2 regions of the Blautia sp. MSK18_10 genome follow, and region 2 is predicted to be linked to the other one. Evidence: riboswitches for the same ligand, from Rfam matches in the RefSeq annotation. Region 2 holds a riboswitch; the other holds the start of a gene.

Region 1 (9,142 bases), on a different contig from region 2:
GACAAAATGTCGAGGTAATGGCATCAAATCCAACGAATTACAAAGATATGACAGAGTACGCAGCATACGAAAATGTAATAGCAGATGCAGGAGCCATTTCCGGAGATTTTAGCATTTCCGTGGCTTTATATGATATTGATCAGGACGGAATAAGAGAGTTGCTTATATCACATGGCACCTGCCTTGCTGATTGGGTAAATGATATTTATACATTGGAAGATGGAAAATATGTGAGCTATATTGGAAATGTAGGCAGACAGGGACTATTTTATACAGCCCCAGATGGAAATGGAATGTATTTTTTGTATGGATATCAAGGATATCAGGAGATAACACGAATTACAAAGAGTGGAAAAGATATTGTGCAAACATTGCTAGAATCAAGGGAGCTTAATGCAAATGAAAACTATACAGAATTTGCTAATAAGATAGCACTACTTGCACCGGGAGATATTCCAACCCATGGAAATTCTTATGATGTAGAAGTAACAGCTCCTGATGGCGGTGTAAACATGCGCTGTGGCGCAGGAGTGGAGTATGACAAAGTTCTTCCAGACATGATTCCAAACGGAACAGTTCTGACTGTAACTCAGGAAGCAGTGGCTTCCAATGGAAATTCATGGGGCTATACAAATTATAATGGTACATACGGATGGATTGCACTGACGCAGGTCACCAGATATCAGGAACCGACGGAAGGAGCACCTATTCCACATACCAGATATGTAATTAACTGTAATGAGAGTATTACTCTTCGTACAAATCCAGATGTAAATGCTGCTGAAATTTGTCAGATTCCGTTGGGAACAGCCGTTGCTACATTCGGAGATGCCGGAAACGGATTTATTTCTGTGTATTATCAAGGTTCATCTGGATATTGTCTGGCAAGTTATCTGTCTGCTCCAGTGGACTGACAATTCTGATTTTTGCTGTGAAACGGTAAAAGAATATTTTGACAACAGAATTCTATAATAAACTGTAATCTGTATATATGTAAAAATCCTCGGAACGTAAGTTCCGGGGATTTTCCATTTAATATATACTTATTTATCTGCCCCATAATATCTGTCATCGCCGAAGCCAAGGATCAGCATGAAGATTGGCGGTAAGAAGATAAGACCAATGGCGAATCCTGTGCCTCTGCCGAAGGCTCTTGCAAGCTTAACACTGTACATAATGCTGATTATGGCAAGTATGATTTTGATCAGTACGATGATCATGGAGATCATTAAACTGTCGTTTGTTTCAAGAGTTCCCTGTAAGCAGGAAGATACGATTCCAAGAACCAATGTCAGCCAGAAATATGCAGGTTGCCATGCGATTTTATAAGAAATATAATCGCCATATATTGGAATAATACTTTTCCATCCGGCCTCCCCTGCTTTGGTAAAGATTCTCCAGTTGGCAATAATCTGCAGAAGCCACCATGCGAATGCAATCATCAGATACATACCACCTAAGAATACCATGCTGCTGATAGCTATAAGTCCCATTTGTGTTCCCCCATTTCTTTCTGTGAGATATGATACATGTATCGTTGGTGTAGAAGCATAGTTGAGAACTATGTTTGTTCTCCTGAAGTATTTATGCTAAATCCATTAAAGCATATTCTCAGTAGTTCGTCAATTATCAAAGAAGATTGTACATAAGCGAGGTGAAAACTATGGCAGCAATACTTATGAACTACAAAATACCGGGATATTATATATTTTTCATTTGTCTGGCAGTGATTTCCTGTTTTTCTAATCCTGGAATGGTTGTATTAGCGGGCTGTAGGGTTGATAATATTGATCAGGCAGAGTAAAATTTTATCAATGAAGTGAGTCTCCTGCTTTAATATTACAAATATTCGTCTGACTTATGAAAAGTGCCTGATAAGATGAAAATCTTCTCAGGGATGGGTTGTGAGAACAGAGAAAAAAGAATGGTTTCGGAAAAAATAATGACAAGTTAAACAAAAGCCGTAAAGTGGGAATTTCCAGCTTTGCGGGTTTTGTGGTATCATGAATTGAAAGACATCTCAACAACTTTTCCATTGGTTACCTTAATGCGCAGACCTAATCCATTCATGCTTCTCATGGTAGACATGAAAGCGGATTTTGAGCAATAATCGTTGGGAGCTTCACCTCCGGAAAAATAGTATTTGGTCTTGGAAGTAAGTTTAAATGTATGTTTTCCGTATTTTATATATGCTTTTTTGTTTTGGCTGTTTAATATTCCGTTTTTGGAAGTATTAAATGACGCATACATTGTCAGAGTGTTCCCCTTACATATAGCCTTTCTTGTGCCTGACATATAGTATTTTGTGCCATTGGTTGTTATTGTTCCGCCTTTTTTTCCATTTATGCAGGTATCATAGTAGGTTGTACCTGACTTTCCGGTAGCTGCCTGCACATTTGAGAATCCCATGCAGCCGGTAACGAGGCAGATGGCAAGTATCAGTGTTAACATTTTCTGGAACTTCTTTGTCCATGTTTTCATATTGAAAACCTCCTTTCGTTTTCTGGATTTATTATAATAGCCTGGAAAAGCAAAGTCAATAGAGGAGCGTAATGGAATAGTTGTATTGACAATAGATATCTGTATGTAGTATAATCAGACGCAAATAAAAGAAAATTCTTCGGGGTTGTGGTGATCAGCATCAGCTGAGATTCCCTACCGGCGGTTATAGTCCGCGACCCGCTTCGGCGGCTGATCTGGTGGAATTCCAGGACCGACAGTATAGTCTGGATGAGAGAAGAACACGCGATATTTACCATACGTGCTCATTACCCCGGATATATGATCCGGGGTTTTTTTATATGTTGAAGAAAATCTTCATTATATAAAAAGCTTGTGGAATTTTCTTTTAAACAAAGAATAATTTCAAAGGAGAGAAACAGTATGAGTGAACAGGTATTAAGAAATGGAAATGCGATGGCAAGGAGTAAGACGAGAACCGTTACACAGATAGCCATGCTTGGCGCTATCGCAGGAATTTTAATGAATCTGGAGTTTCCGCTTCCTTTCCTGGCACCGACTTTTTATCAGCTGGATTTTTCAGAAATCCCGGTACTGGTTGGCTCATTTGCAATGGGACCGATCGCAGGTGTACTGATCGAGCTGGTGAAAATTCTTGTGCATCTGGTAACAAAGGGCTCTATGACAGCAGGTGTAGGCGATGTGGCAAACTTCATTTTTGGATGTACATTTGCAGTCCCGGCAGGTCTGATCTACCGTTATAAATCTGTTAAGAGCAGAAAACATGCAGTGATCGGAATGGCAGTTGGAACCGTACTTACAGCAGTAGTTGCATGCTTTATCAATGCATTCGTGTTACTTCCGGCATACGGAAAGGCTTTTGGAATGCCGGTAGAAGCATTTATCGAAATGGGAAGTGCAGTACACAGTTCTGTAAATAATCTTCTTACATTTGCAGCAATGATCATTTTCCCATTCAACATATTCAAATATGCTCTGACATCCCTGATCGTATTCCTGATTTATAAGAGAATCCGCGTGGTGCTCAAGGGAGATTGATTTTATATCTGATAAAGAATAAATAAATTGGCAGTACAATAAATAAAAAAGAAGAACAGCCGTATGATGAAAAATCTGCGGCTGTTCTTCTTTTTATGTGTAAAAAATAATTACGGAAATTGTCAGACAGACTTAAAAAAGATACGATAATATGGTAAGATAAAACAGACGATATAAACATCGGAATGTGAGGTTTATAAAATGAATGATACAGGAATCAGACCGGAAGTTATAGAAGAAATCCGAAACCTTGCGCAAAAATATGATATTGAAAAAGTAATTCTTTTTGGTTCGAGAGCAAGAGGGGATTTCAGAAGAACAAGTGATATAGATATTGCAGTCACAGGAGGAGATTTTGCAAGGTTTGCGTTAGATGTGGATGAAGAGACAAGTACTCTTCTGGAGTATGATATTGTAAATCTTGATCGTGACATGCAGGATGAATTAAGAGAATCTATAGAGAAGGAAGGGAGGATTTTGTATGAGAAAATATGAGAATTTCTGCAATGCACTGTCTAACATGAAAGATATTTATAATTATGAAGAACCATATGATAATGTAGTGATTACCGGACTCGTAGGATTGTATGAAATTTGTTTTGAGCAGTCATGGAAAATGATGAAAGAAATACTGGAGATTCATGGATATGCAGAGGGAGCAACAGGTTCACCGAAAATCATTCTGAAGACTGCCTATAAAGCAGGAATGATAAGAGATGAGGAGCAGTGGCTTCGTGCATTGCAGGCAAGAAATAATGTTACACATTCTTACAATCAGAAAATTGCGTTAGGAATTATAGCTGATGCAAAAGAAGAGTTTTATCAGATGTTTTGCGAACTAAAAACAGAGATAGAAGAAAATTGGCTGTAATAATCAGCGAAGGTATAGAAAGCGAAAGGAAGTATCCATTATGGGACAGATACACAATATTGAAAAACTGACAGATTGTAAATTTTTAAATTTGTACCATTTAAATGCAACAAGCATTCACAACACTCCTGTGTCATATTTCGTGGCATCCCGTGCGAAGAGTATTAACGAATTAAAGATAAAAACAGGTAAAAACACTCCGGATGGCGTGATCATTTACAGTCTTTATGGGGAAAAGAGAGACAGAGTTGTATTAGTACGTCAGTACAGATACGCAATTGGCGGATATATCTACGAATTCCCGGCAGGTCTGGTAGAATCGAACGAAGAATTCCATGAGGGTGCAGTAAGAGAAATGTACGAGGAAACAGGACTGAAATTCACACCTCTGAAAGTAGATCCTGCATTTGAGAAACCTTATTTCACAACGGTTGGCATGACAGATGAATCCTGCGCAACTGTTTATGGATATGCGGAAGGTGAAATCAGTAAAGATGCACAGGAAGACACAGAGGAAATTGAAGTTGTACTTGCTGACAGAGAAGAAGTAAAGAGGATTCTGCGTGAAGAAAATGTAGCGATCATGTGTGCATATCAGCTTATGCATTTCCTTCAGGATGAAGAACCTTTTGCATTTTTGAAGGAAGAACTTTAACCAAATCAAGCAAGTAGCGAAGCGGATGATTTTATCTGCTTGACTAAGGAGAATTAAAGGAGAATTAAGATAATGGCAAAATGGCAGAGAAGCTTCTTCCAGCCTGTGCTTCCGCTGGGAGAAGATGGACGGAGAGTTACAGGAAGTAAAGAACACATTGCACTTTCCAGAATGGCAGCAGGAGAGGGAATGGTCCTTCTGAAAAATGAGAAAAATGCACTTCCGATTCGGAGAGGGACGAAAGTCGCACTCTTTGGTAAGGGTACTGTAGACTACGTAAAAGGCGGCGGAGGAAGTGGCGATGTAACTGTAGAATATATCCGTAATCTTTATGAGGGCATGAAGATTAAAGAGGATGAGGGAAAAGTAGAAGTTTTCGATAAACTTGCGAAATATTATGAAAAAGATATTCAGAAACAATACGCAGATGGTGCAGTACCAGGTATGACAGTTGAGCCGGAGCTTCCGGATGAACTTCTGAATGAAGCGCGAGAATATACAGATACTGCAGTAATTACCATTTGCCGTTTTTCAGGCGAAGGATGGGACAGAAAATGTGAAGCAGCACAGGATGGATACGTTCTTGACGGAGAGGAAAAAAGAAACTCCGAGTTGTCAGCGAAGATTTTTGAAAACGGTGATTTCTGCCTGACAAATGCAGAGAATGCCATGGTAGAGAAAGTAAAGAAAGCATTCCCACATGTAATCGTAGTGATGAATGTTGGCGGTATCGTGGACACGAAATGGTTCAGAGACTGTGATGAGATCCAGTCAGTACTGATGGCATGGCAGGGCGGTATGGAAGGTGGTCTTGCAACAGCAGATATACTTTGTGGTGATGTTAATCCATCCGGTAAATTATCCGATACTTATGCAAAAGATCTGGAAGATTATCCATCCACAGCAAACTTCCATGAGTCTGCATTCTATGTGGATTACACAGAAGATATTTATGTAGGATACCGTTACTTTGAGACAATTCCGGGTGCAGCAAAGAGAGTAAATTATCCGTTTGGATTTGGACTTTCCTACACAGATTTTGACTGGAAGGTGACTGGTGCTTCCGAAGAAAACGGTGTGATCACAGTTCTTACTGAAGTAACCAATACCGGAAAAAAAGCGGGAAAAGAAGTTATCCAGCTCTATTACGGAGCACCACAGGGTAAACTCGGAAAGCCTGCGAAAGTGCTGGGAGCATTCAAAAAGACCAGCATTCTTCAGCCGGGTGAACGACAGATTCTTACCCTGAAACTTCCTGTAAATCAGATGGCGTCTTACGATGATCTGGGCAAAGTATGCAAGTCTGCATATGTTCTGGAAGCAGGAGAATATGCAATCTATATTGGTACAAACGTAAGAGATGCAGCGAAGATTGACTTTACATATGTAGTAAAAGAAGATACAGTAACTGAGCAGTTAAGCCGGAAGGCAGCACCATATCATCTTCAGAAACGTATGCTTGCGGACGGTTCTTATGAGGAACTTCCACAGCGTGAATATGTGGAAGAAGAAGGACTTCCGAGACAGGATAAATATGCCATCGGTCTTCCATGCCCTGATACAAGAGGACAAAAAGGAATAGACTTTCTTGATTTTCTTGATTCCAAGGGAGTTCGCTTCTCTGATGTAGCAGATGGTAAAATGACATTGGATGAGTTTATGGATGTCCTGACATTGGATGACTGTATCAATCTCCTTGGCGGACAGCCAAACACAGGATGTGCCAATACATTTGGAATGGGAAATCTTCCGGAATACGGAGTCCCGAATGTGATGACTGCAGACGGACCAGCCGGACTTCGTATTCTTCCGAAATGCGGAGTGAACACAACTGCCTGGCCATGTGCCACACTTCTTGCCAGCACCTGGGATGAAGAACTGGTAGAGAAAGTTGGTAAAGCAGGAGCGGAAGAAGTAAAAGAAAATAATATCAGTATCTGGCTTACTCCTGCCTGCAACATTCACAGAAGCCCGCTCTGTGGCCGTAACTTTGAGTATTATTCTGAAGATCCGTACCTTGCAGGAAAGACAGGTGCAGCTATGGTAAGAGGCATCCAGTCTCAGCATATCGGAGCAAGTGTGAAGCATTTTGCAGCCAATAATAAGGAGACAAACCGTAAGGATTCTGATTCCAGAGTATCAGAGAGAGCACTCCGTGAGATTTATCTGAAACAGTTTGAGATCATTGTAAAAGAGGCTCATCCATATACAATTATGTCCTCCTATAACCTGATCAACGGCATCCACGCTTCAGAGAACAAAGAACTCCTGACAGGTATTCTCCGGGATGAATGGGGATTCGACGGACTGGTTACAACAGACTGGTGGACATTTGGAGAACACTACCGTGAGACAAAAGCAGGAAACGATATCAAGATGGCAGCAGGATATCCGGAACGCATAAAAGAAGCATACGAAAAAGGCTTTATTACCGAAGGAGAGATCCGTCTCAGCGCAAGAAGAATCCTGAATATGATTCTGAAAATTGACTGATGAGTATCACTAATATTTTAAACAGGAGCAAAAAAGATAATGGATGAGCGTAAACGAAGTTTACGAAAAGAAATAGTCAGGCTGGCACTTCCGATCGCACTTCAGCAGTTCATGACAGCCCTGGTCGGAGCATGTGATGCGATCATGCTGGGAAAGTTAAGCCAGGATGCCATGTCAGCCGTATCACTGTTCCTCTGGGATGCATCTGCGCATTTATCCTGAAACTGCCGGTTATGGTTGTCTACTTTGTACTCAATCTGGACGAGATCATTAAACTGCCGGTGGTCTATAAACATTATAAGAAATATAAATGGATTAAGAATCTTACATAATTTTACACGCTTCACAGGCACATATACTGGATATCCGGGACTATGTGCCTGTTTTGTTTTAATGATATTTATGCATCCGTACATAATAGCTGATGCATAAGATCACAGTGGCTCCGCTCCATGCTGCGATCTCTGCAAAGAAAATACCGTCCTGTCCGATAAAATGGGGAAGGATCAGTGCAGCACTGATACGCATGACAAATTCAGCCATACCACTTACCATAGGCATTAAGGTATCTCCCAGCCCCTGAAGTGCAGATCTGTACACGTACAGGAAGTACAAAACCCAGAGCATGGCAGCCATAATAGAGAGGTATTTAAAAGCAATTGCAAGTACCTGCTGTGTCTGTTGCGGTTCACCTGAGATGAAAAGTGAGAGAATATTTTTTCCAAATAAAAACATGGCAGCAGAAATGATCAGTGAGGTAAGCAGGGAAAGCAGCATACTGCTGCGGACGCCTTTTCTGATCCTGTCAATCTTTCTGGCTCCCAGATTCTGACCCACATAGGTAACGATGGCATATCCATAGGAAATAGCAGCCATTTCCAGCAGACCATAAAGCTTGTTTGTAGCTGTAAATCCTGCCACAAAAAGGAAACCGTAGCCATTGATCACATACTGGACTACCAGACCGCCCACACCGATGATGATATTCTGAAATACAACAGGAATACCAAGCTTCATCAGGCGGGCATTCATGCCGGAGGCAGGCATAAAATCTGCTCTGGTCAGATGAACGATATCAATTCTGCGTAAAATCAGGAAACAGTAAACAGCGGAGAAGCTCTGTGCGATCACAGTTGCGATTGCTGCTCCTGCCACACCCCATCCGAAGCCTGCCACAAAAAGGATGTCCAGTGAGACATTCAGCACAGATGCGATGATCATTGCGGTCAGCGGTGTTTTACTGTTTCCCATAGCCCTTAGGGCAGAGGCAAACATATTATAGGCTGCTGTGGCGGGGATTCCACAGAAAATGATGCGCAGATATAACAGGGACATTCCGATAATATTGGAAGGTGTATGCAGCCCTGTTAATACCAGCGAGGCAAATGACTGGCTGAGAATCAATACTCCGGCTGCGATGAATGCGGTCAGCCGGTAACTGTGAGCCAGAGATTTACGCAGATTTTCGAAATCCTTTGCCCCATAATACTGGGAGAGTTGAATAGAAAATCCCTGAGTGAGTCCTGTGGATATTCCTGTGACAACCCACATCAGAAAGTCAACAGCACCCAGTGCGGCAAGAGCCTCCACACCTGCAACCTGGC
Region 2 (9,142 bases):
TAATGCAAAAGAGTGAACAAAAATAATAGAGGGAATCTGTTCTGCATTTAGTTGTTATGATTGGACTAAATGCATAAAAAAACTTTGAAAGATAAAAAAATATAGGGTATTATAATCAAAAACAGAATTCCTTTCAAAATTTTCGATAACATTTTTTATATAATATCACAATTTGATTTGTACAGCAAGATTTCTAAAAAACAAAGCAAAAAGAGAATTGAAAATGTTTTGGAAAGAACGTATTCTATAGACAGATAAGGCGCAAGAAAGAGCAGAATCAGGTTAGATAAGTAAAAAGTAAGACAGGTTTATACAGAGAGAGGAGACAAACAACAATGAAAAAAGGTCGTGTAACAATACCAACCAATCTGGATGTAGTGCCACAGACACTGGAGATACTGGATGAGTGGGGTGCAGATGCGATCCGTGACTGTGACGGAACAGAATTCCCGAAGGAATTAAAAGACACTGGCTCCAAGATATATGCAACCTATTATACAACCCGTAAGGATAATGAATGGGCAAAGGCACATCCTGAGGAAATCCAGCAGATGTATATCATGACATCTTTCCATACAGCAACAGAGGACAAGCTGGAAATTCACCTGATGGATCATTTATATCCGGATATGCTGGCAGTGAATACAAGAGATGATATCTACAGATGGTGGGAAGTTATAGACCGCACCACCGGAGAACCGGTATCAACAGAGCTGTGGAGCTATGAGGAAGAAACAGGTAATGTAGTGATCAGATCTGCAAAGCTGTTTCATGAATACACTGTAAGCTTTCTGGCATATATTATGTGGGACCCGGTACACATGTATAATTCAGTAGTAAATGACTGGAAAGATGTAGAGCCACAGATCACATTTGATGTGCGCCAGCCAAAAACAAAAGCTCATTCTCTGGAACGTTTGCGCAGATTCCTGGATACCCATGAATATGTGGATGTTGTGCGTTTCACTACATTTTTCCATCAGTTTACCCTTATATTTGATGAGCTTGCAAGAGAAAAATATGTAGACTGGTTTGGCTATTCTGCATCTGTCAGCCCATATATTCTGGAGCAGTTTGAGAAAGAAGTGGGCTATCCTTTCAGAGCGGAATATATCATTGATCAGGGATATATGAACAATACATACAGAATCCCGTCTAAAGAATTTAAAGATTTCCAGGCATTCCAGAGAAGAGAAGTAGCGAAGCTTGCCAAAGAAATGGTAGATATTGTTCATGAATATGGCAAAGAGGCTATGATGTTCATGGGAGACCACTGGATCGGTATGGAACCTTTTATGGATGAATTTGCATCCATCGGACTGGACGCTGTAGTGGGAAGTGTTGGAAACGGAGCAACCTTACGCTTGTTCAGTGACATTAAGAATGTGAAATATACAGAAGGAAGATTCCTGCCATATTTCTTCCCGGATACCTTCCATGAAGGAGGAGATCCTGTAAAAGAGGCAAAAGTGAACTGGGTAACAGCAAGAAGAGCAATCTTAAGAAGCCCGATCCAGAGAATAGGCTACGGCGGATATCTGAAACTTGCCCTTGAATTCCCGGACTTTGTACAGTATATCAAAGAAGTATGTGAGGAATTCCGTACTCTGTATGATAATATTCAGGGAACAACTCCCTATTGCGTGAAACGTGTGGCAGTTCTGAACTGTTGGGGAAAAATGCGTTCCTGGGGTAACCACATGGTACATCATGCTATTTATTATAAGCAGAATTATTCTTATTTTGGAATTATAGAAGCATTAAGCGGTGCACCTTTTGACGTGTCATTTATCAGCTTTGATGACATCCGTGAAAACAGAGAACTGCTGAAAAACTTTGATGTTATTATTAATGTGGGAGATGCAGATACTGCACAGACAGGCGGAGAAAACTGGATCGATGAAACAGTTATTACTGCTGTCAGGGAATTTGTATACAACGGCGGAGGATTTATCGGTGTAGGAGAACCGGCTGCACATCAGTGGCAGGGCAAATTCTTCCAGCTGGATGATATTCTTGGTGTGGAAGAGGAGCATGGATTCAATCTGAACACTGATAAATATAACTGGGAAGAACACAGAGACCATTTTATCCTGCAGGATGCAGAGGGAGAGATTGATTTTGGAGAAGGCAAGAAGAATATTTATGCATTGCCGGAGACAGAAATCCTGATCCAGAAAGAACAGGAAGTACAGATGGCTGTAAAGAAATTCGGAAAAGGAAGAGGCGTTTATATCAGTGGACTTCCATACAGCTTCAAAAACAGCCGTGTATTCTACAGAGCAGTTCTCTGGTCAGCATCTGCAGAGGAAGAACTTCACTGCTGGTATTCCACTAACTACAATGTAGAAGTACATGCTTATGTAAAGAATGGTAAATACTGTGTGGTAAATAATACTTATGAGCCACAGGATACTACTGTTTACAGAGGAGATGGAAGCAGCTTCCAGTTACATCTGGAGGCAAATGAGATCAAATGGTATCAGATATAAAGTTAGGGCAAAATGCCTTTTGACCCTAACATCATAACATAAAAATAAACAGGTTCAGATTGAAGTAAAATATACTTTGTATCTGAACCTGTTTTTGTATTTGTTACAGAATTATTTGATTAAGCTGTTATCATCAAAGTAGTTGATCTGCATTGCTGAACGAACATCATGAAGTGTCTGTGCAGCTTTTGCTTCAGCAACCCTGCTTCCCTCTTTGAGGATATCATATACATCATCAAGATGCTGCTCCCAGTATTTACGTCTCTCGCGGATTGGAGAAAGCTCTGCCTGGAGTACTTTGTTCAGGAATTTCTTAACCTTGACATCACCCAGACCGCCGCGTGTATAATGGGCTTTCAGTTCATCCAGATTCTGATATTCAGGCAGGAACTCTGCAAAATATTCCGGTTTGCAGAATGCGTCCAGATAAATAAATACAGGGTTTCCTTCCACACGTCCCGGATCTTCCACACGAAGATGATTCGGGTCTGTGAACATGGACATAACCTTCTTCTTAACATCAGCTTCTTCATCTGAAAGGTAGATGCAGTTTCCGAGAGATTTGCTCATTTTTGCTTTTCCGTCAATACCTGGCAGACGTAAGCATGCTTTATTGGATGGCAGAATAATCTCAGGCTCTGTCAGAGTTTCGCCATAAACAGTATTAAATTTGTGGACGATCTCCTTGCACTGCTCGAGCATTGGAAGCTGATCTTCGCCAACCGGAACAGTAGTAGCGTGGAATGCAGTGATGTCTGCAGCCTGGCTGATCGGATAGCAGAAGAAACCGACGGGGATGCTTGCCTCGAAATTACGCATCTGGATTTCAGATTTAACTGTAGGATTACGCTGTACACGTGCCACAGTAACAAGGTTCATATAATAGAAAGTAAGCTCTGTAAGCTCCGGAACCATGGACTGGATAAAGATAGTGGATTTCTCAGGATCAATGCCGCATGCAAGATAATCCAGGGCGACCTGAAGGATGTTCTGGCGAACTTTCTCAGGGTGTTCAGCGTTATCTGTTAATGCCTGTGCATCTGCGATCATAATATAAATTTCATCATATAAGCCGGAGTTCTGTAAACGAACACGCTCGGATAATGAACCAACATAATGTCCAACATGAAGGCGGCCTGTTGGGCGGTCACCGGTTAAAATAATTTTGCTCATTTTGCTCTCCTAAAAGTAAATTTCGAATTTCCAGAGAATATCTGGAAATTCTCAGTTATCCCTATTATAAAGCCTGCGAATGTTACCGTCAATGATTTTGAGAGAATAAATAGGTATTATGTTACACCAGTATGGTTTTATGTGCGCTAAATAATACCATATATCTGTATGGTATTATGATATATTGGAAGAGAAAAGTGGTCAGAATCAAAAAGCAGCTAAATTTGTGAATAATTATACAGGAAATACATTTCCATAATTGATAAAAAGGAAAGATTCTGCTAAAATAATAAGGAATTATACAAAATTTTACACTGAATAAGGATAAGATAAAAGGAGTAAACACACCATGCCAGTATTTGATTTCAGCGGTGCTTCAGACAAGAAACCAGGTGTACAGTCTGAATGTACCTACACGACTTTCCAGTCCAATGAACAGGAAACATCCCCTGAGAAACCGATCATGGTTCTTGATAACAGCAGCCGCCAGTGGAAACATCATTCCTGCGGTATTTTTACAAACCCGATCAAACGTACTTCCTTTGAGTTTAAAGAGGACGATGGAACTTTCGCAGCAGATATTCTTAGCATTGATTCAAGATTCGTAAGCCTTCTGAAATGGCTTGGAGAGAATCACATCAATGTACGTCTTTCCGGACAGAATCAGGAGAAAGGATATGCAGTTTATAAGATTCGTGAGACTGCATTCGGCGGCGGCACAAAGCTCTCCGCAGAGGACGGATTTCTTCAGTTTATGATCGAGAGACTTCTTGCAAGCAGTGCACCGGCAGAGATCGCAGAAGACGAAGATGAGGAAGAAACAGGAGATGAAATGAAGCTGACAAGTATTCAGAGCATCACTGATTTTATGACCTGCGCAGGCAGAACCCTTCCGGACAACATCCGTCTCTGGGCAAGAAGAAACCTTGCAGTTGCCCGTTCCCACGAAGTATCTCCGGAGGAAAGACGCCATGCTCAGCGAGCTCTTTCCATTATGATGAATGTACAGTGGAAGAGTAATTACTTTGAAGCAATTGATCCTCAGGAAGCCCGCAGAATCCTTGACGAAGAACTCTACGGAATGGAATCTGTAAAGCAGCGTATCATTGAGACGATCATTCAGATTAACCGTACCCATACACTTCCGGCATACGGACTTCTTCTTGTAGGCCCGGCAGGTACAGGTAAATCTCAGATTGCCTATGCGGTTGCCCGTATCCTGAAACTTCCGTGGACAACTCTGGATATGAGTTCCATCAACGATCCGGAACAGCTCACAGGAAGCTCCAGGATCTATGCAAACGCAAAGCCTGGAATCATCATGGAAGCCTTCTCAGCAGCAGGAGAATCCAACCTTGTATTCATCATCAACGAGCTTGATAAAGCAGCATCAGGCAAGGGCAACGGAAACCCGGCAGATGTACTTCTGACACTGCTTGACAACCTTGGATTTACAGATAACTACATGGAATGTATGGTGCCGACAGTGGGCGTTTATCCGATCGCTACAGCAAATGATAAATCCCAGATCAGCGCACCTCTGATGTCCCGTTTTGCAGTGATCGATATTCCGGATTACACCTCAGAAGAGAAGAAGATTATCTTCTCCAAATATGTACTTCCGAAAGTTCTGAAACGTATGAGCCTCAAAGCAGAAGAATGCGTAGTGACAGAAGACGGTCTGGAGGCTATTGTTGAGAAACACAAAAACACCAGCGGAATCCGTGACCTGGAACAGGCGGCAGAGCATATTGCAGCCAATGCCCTGTACCAGATTGAAGTAGACCACCTGACAGGTGTGACATTCAATGCAGAGATGGTAAGAGAATTACTTTCCTGAAAAACTGAAATTATATGTTTGAAAAAATCTTGACATAAATAAAAGTTAAGAGTATACTTTCAGACATCAGCAGGATAAAATTTAGAAATTGCTGATAAAAATAAAATAAGATCTTCAGGGCAGGGTGCAATTCCCTACCGGTGGTAAAGCCCACGAGCCGTAAGGTATGATTCGGTGCAATTCCGAAGCCGACAGTACAGTCTGGATGAAAGAAGATAGTAGTAGAGATACAGAAGAATTAACTGATCTGTGAAAGCGACTGCTCTGGAATAATAAATTTATTCCAGAGCTTTTTTATATCATCAAAGCAGTTTTAATGATGAAGCAAAAAGTCAGATTCACACGAAGATAATTCAAACAGATATTAATTTACAGGCCCTGGATGTTGAAAGACACCGGGGCTTTTTTGGTATCATCAGTACCATCAGAAGAACAGGAGATGAGGGATTGAAAGATATAACGGATATGGAAAAAGACAGGCAATATATGAAAATGGCGTTAGAACTGGCACAAAAAGGAATGGGATTTACAGCACCTAACCCAATGGTAGGTGCCGTGATCGTCAAAAGAGGAAAAGTCATTGGCCAGGGATATCACAGAAAATACGGTGAACCTCATGCAGAAAGGGAAGCTCTGGCATCATGTACAGAACAGCCAGAAGGTGCCTCCATATATGTTACTCTGGAACCTTGCTGCCATTACGGGAAACAGCCTCCGTGTGTCAATGCAATCCTGGAATCGGGGATCAGACGTGTGATCATTGGTTCCTCGGACCCTAATCCCCTGGTTTCAGGAAAAGGAATCCGGATTCTGAAAGAGCATGGGATCGAAGTAACGGAAAACGTTTTAAAAGAAGAGTGCGATAAACTCAATGAAGCATTTTTCTATTACATACAGAATCAAAAACCATATGTAGTCATGAAATATGCGATGACCATGGATGGAAAAATTGCCACTTATACAGGCGCATCCAGATGGGTGACAGGCGAAGCTGCCAGAATGCATGTGCAGAAACAGAGATTGAAATATACAGGGATTATGGCTGGAGTGGGAACTGTGCTGGCAGATGATCCGATGCTTACATGCAGACTGGAAAACGGCAGAAATCCTGTGCGTATTATCTGTGACTCCCACTTGCGGACACCACTGAATTCCAGAATTGTGAAAACGGCATCAACAATTCCAACAATCTTTGCAACCAGCAGTAAAGACCAGCAGAAGATAAAGAATTATGAAGATATGGGATGTAAAGTTCTGGATGTCCCGGAAAAAAACGGACACATAGATTTAAACAGACTAATGGAACTTCTGGGAGCTGCAAAGATAGACAGTATCTTACTGGAAGGAGGAGGCACTTTAAACTGGTCAGCACTCGAAAGCGGTATTGTTCAGAAAGTCCAGACCTATATAGCACCCAAACTTTTTGGGGGAGAAAGTGCAAAGACACCGATAGAAGGAAAAGGATTTCCTGATCCTGCCAGCGCAATATTATTAAAAAACAGCGAAATAATCAGAATAGGAGATGATTTTCTTATAGAGAGTGAGGTGAAGAGTAATGTTCACGGGAATTGTTGAAGAACTGGGAACTGTGAAAAAAATAAAAAAAGGAGCAAATTCAGCAGTATTTACGATACGGGCAGAGAAAATTCTGGATGATCTGAAAACAGGGGACAGTGTAGCTGTAAATGGAATCTGCCTCACTGTAACTGCATGTCTGGAAGATGGTTTTACAGCAGATGTGATGCATGAGACATTGAATCGTTCTGCGCTGATTCAGCTTTCTTTGGGACAGCATGTAAATCTGGAAAGGGCAATGCCTGCAAATGGAAGATTTGGAGGACACATTGTTGCCGGGCATGTGGATGGAACAGGAAAAATCACGGAAATTCGCAGAGATGATAATGCTGTCTGGTACACCATTCAGGCTTCACCACAAATTATGAAATATATTGTGACAAAAGGTTCTGTAACAGTTGATGGAATCAGTCTTACAGTGGCAAAAGTCTCAGAAACAGACTTTTCCATTTCTGCAATTCCTCATACAGTAAAGATTACAGTCCTCGGAGAACGCAAAGAAGGAGATATCGTCAATCTGGAGACAGACATAATTGGAAAATACGTGGAAAAATTAATAACGCCTGTGAAAGAACAGCCGATAAAAAGTAATATTACACGGGATTTTCTGAATAAGTATGGCTTTTGACAGAATTAACCACAAAGCGGTTATTCGATTGATGCAGAACTGTACAGTGGATGTTTTATCTGCCTGACACGAACCAGATAAGCAGCCAATACGAATGATTTTGCCCTCTTAACAACAGAAAAATATATTGTATAAGGAGAGAAAAAATGAACGGATTTGATTCAGTAGAAGAAGCTCTGGAAGAACTTCGGAATGGAAAAATTATTCTGGTAACGGATGATCCGGACAGAGAGAATGAAGGAGATTTTATCTGTGCATCAGAGTTTGCCACAACAGAAAATATTAACTTTATGGCAACTCACGGAAAAGGACTTATCTGTATGCCAATGTCTGAGGAATATGTAAGAAAACTGCAGTTCCCGCAGATGGTAGCAGAAAATTCAGATAATCACGAAACTGCTTTTACTGTTTCCGTAGACCATATCAGCACCACTACAGGAATCTCTGCGGCAGAACGTTCTGTTACTGCCATGAAATGTGTGGATGAGAATGCAAAACCCGAAGATTTCAGACGCCCCGGACATATGTTTCCACTTCTGGCGAAGAAGAACGGTGTTCTGGAAAGAAACGGACATACAGAGGCAACTGTAGACCTGTGCAGACTTGCAGGGTTAAAACAGTGCGGGCTGTGCTGTGAAATTATGAGAGAAGACGGCACTATGATGCGGACTTCTGAGTTACGGGAACTTGCCGGAAAGTGGAATCTTAAATTCATAACAATTAAAGATATTCAGAATTACCGTAAATGCCATGATATTCTGGTGGATCGCGTGACGACCACAAAAATGCCGACCAGATACGGAGAGTTTATGGCGTATGGATTTGTAAACCGCCTGAATGGGGAACATCATGTAGCACTGGTAAAAGGTGAAATCGGAGATGGAGAAAACGTCCTGTGCCGTGTGCATTCAGAGTGCTTGACAGGAGACGTTTTTGGATCACAGCGTTGTGACTGCGGACAGCAGTTTGCAGCGGCGATGGCCCAGATTGAGGAAGAAGGCAGAGGGATACTCCTTTATATGAGACAGGAAGGAAGAGGAATCGGACTGATCAATAAACTTCGTGCCTATGAACTTCAGGAACAGGGAATGGATACACTCGAAGCGAATCTGGCACTTGGATTTGCCGGAGACGAAAGAGAATACTACATTGGTGCGCAGATTCTGAGAAATCTTGGGGTAAAAGAGCTGCGGCTGCTGACAAATAACCCGGATAAAGTTTATCAGTTGGAAGAATTTGGCATCAGGATCAAACAGAGAGTTCCGATACAGATGAATGCCACAGCGTATGATCTGCGTTATCTTAAGACAAAACAATTACGAATGGGACATATTCTGAAGTATTAAATACAGCGGGGATTTTCATATATAACGATAACGTTCCCGAAAATAAAATTTACCGTATATAAAAACCTGTACAGGTTAAAAAATATAA

Evidence for each region. A riboswitch is a leader RNA that binds a small molecule or an ion and turns the genes downstream of it on or off. The one in region 2 is predicted to bind FMN.
Region 1: it holds a riboswitch for FMN, as region 2 does, so the genes downstream of both, LI074_RS00810 (ECF transporter S component) here and ribD (bifunctional diaminohydroxyphosphoribosylaminopyrimidine deaminase/5-amino-6-(5-phosphoribosylamino)uracil reductase RibD) in region 2, are expected to answer to the same signal.

The regions. Positions count from the first base shown of each region.
Region 1 is NZ_JAJCGT010000001.1:178,218-187,359, reverse strand. It holds gene LI074_RS00825 (SH3 domain-containing protein) at 18-914, shown strand; gene LI074_RS00820 (DUF5684 domain-containing protein) at 1,044-1,493, opposite strand; gene LI074_RS00815 (hypothetical protein) at 2,002-2,481, opposite strand; FMN riboswitch at 2,613-2,746, shown strand; gene LI074_RS00810 (ECF transporter S component) at 2,884-3,519, shown strand; gene LI074_RS00805 (nucleotidyltransferase family protein) at 3,721-4,014, shown strand; gene LI074_RS00800 (HI0074 family nucleotidyltransferase substrate-binding subunit) at 4,001-4,390, shown strand; gene LI074_RS00795 (NUDIX hydrolase) at 4,431-5,045, shown strand; gene LI074_RS00790 (glycoside hydrolase family 3 protein) at 5,118-7,538, shown strand; gene LI074_RS00785 (hypothetical protein) at 7,578-7,760, shown strand; gene LI074_RS00775 (MATE family efflux transporter) at 7,929-9,142, opposite strand, start outside.
Region 2 is NZ_JAJCGT010000018.1:26,903-36,044, forward strand. It holds gene gnpA (1,3-beta-galactosyl-N-acetylhexosamine phosphorylase) at 336-2,492, shown strand; gene trpS (tryptophan--tRNA ligase) at 2,604-3,665, opposite strand; gene LI074_RS09035 (AAA family ATPase) at 4,015-5,505, shown strand; FMN riboswitch at 5,612-5,726, shown strand; gene ribD (bifunctional diaminohydroxyphosphoribosylaminopyrimidine deaminase/5-amino-6-(5-phosphoribosylamino)uracil reductase RibD) at 5,971-7,080, shown strand; gene ribE (riboflavin synthase) at 7,061-7,708, shown strand; gene LI074_RS09050 (bifunctional 3,4-dihydroxy-2-butanone-4-phosphate synthase/GTP cyclohydrolase II) at 7,855-9,054, shown strand.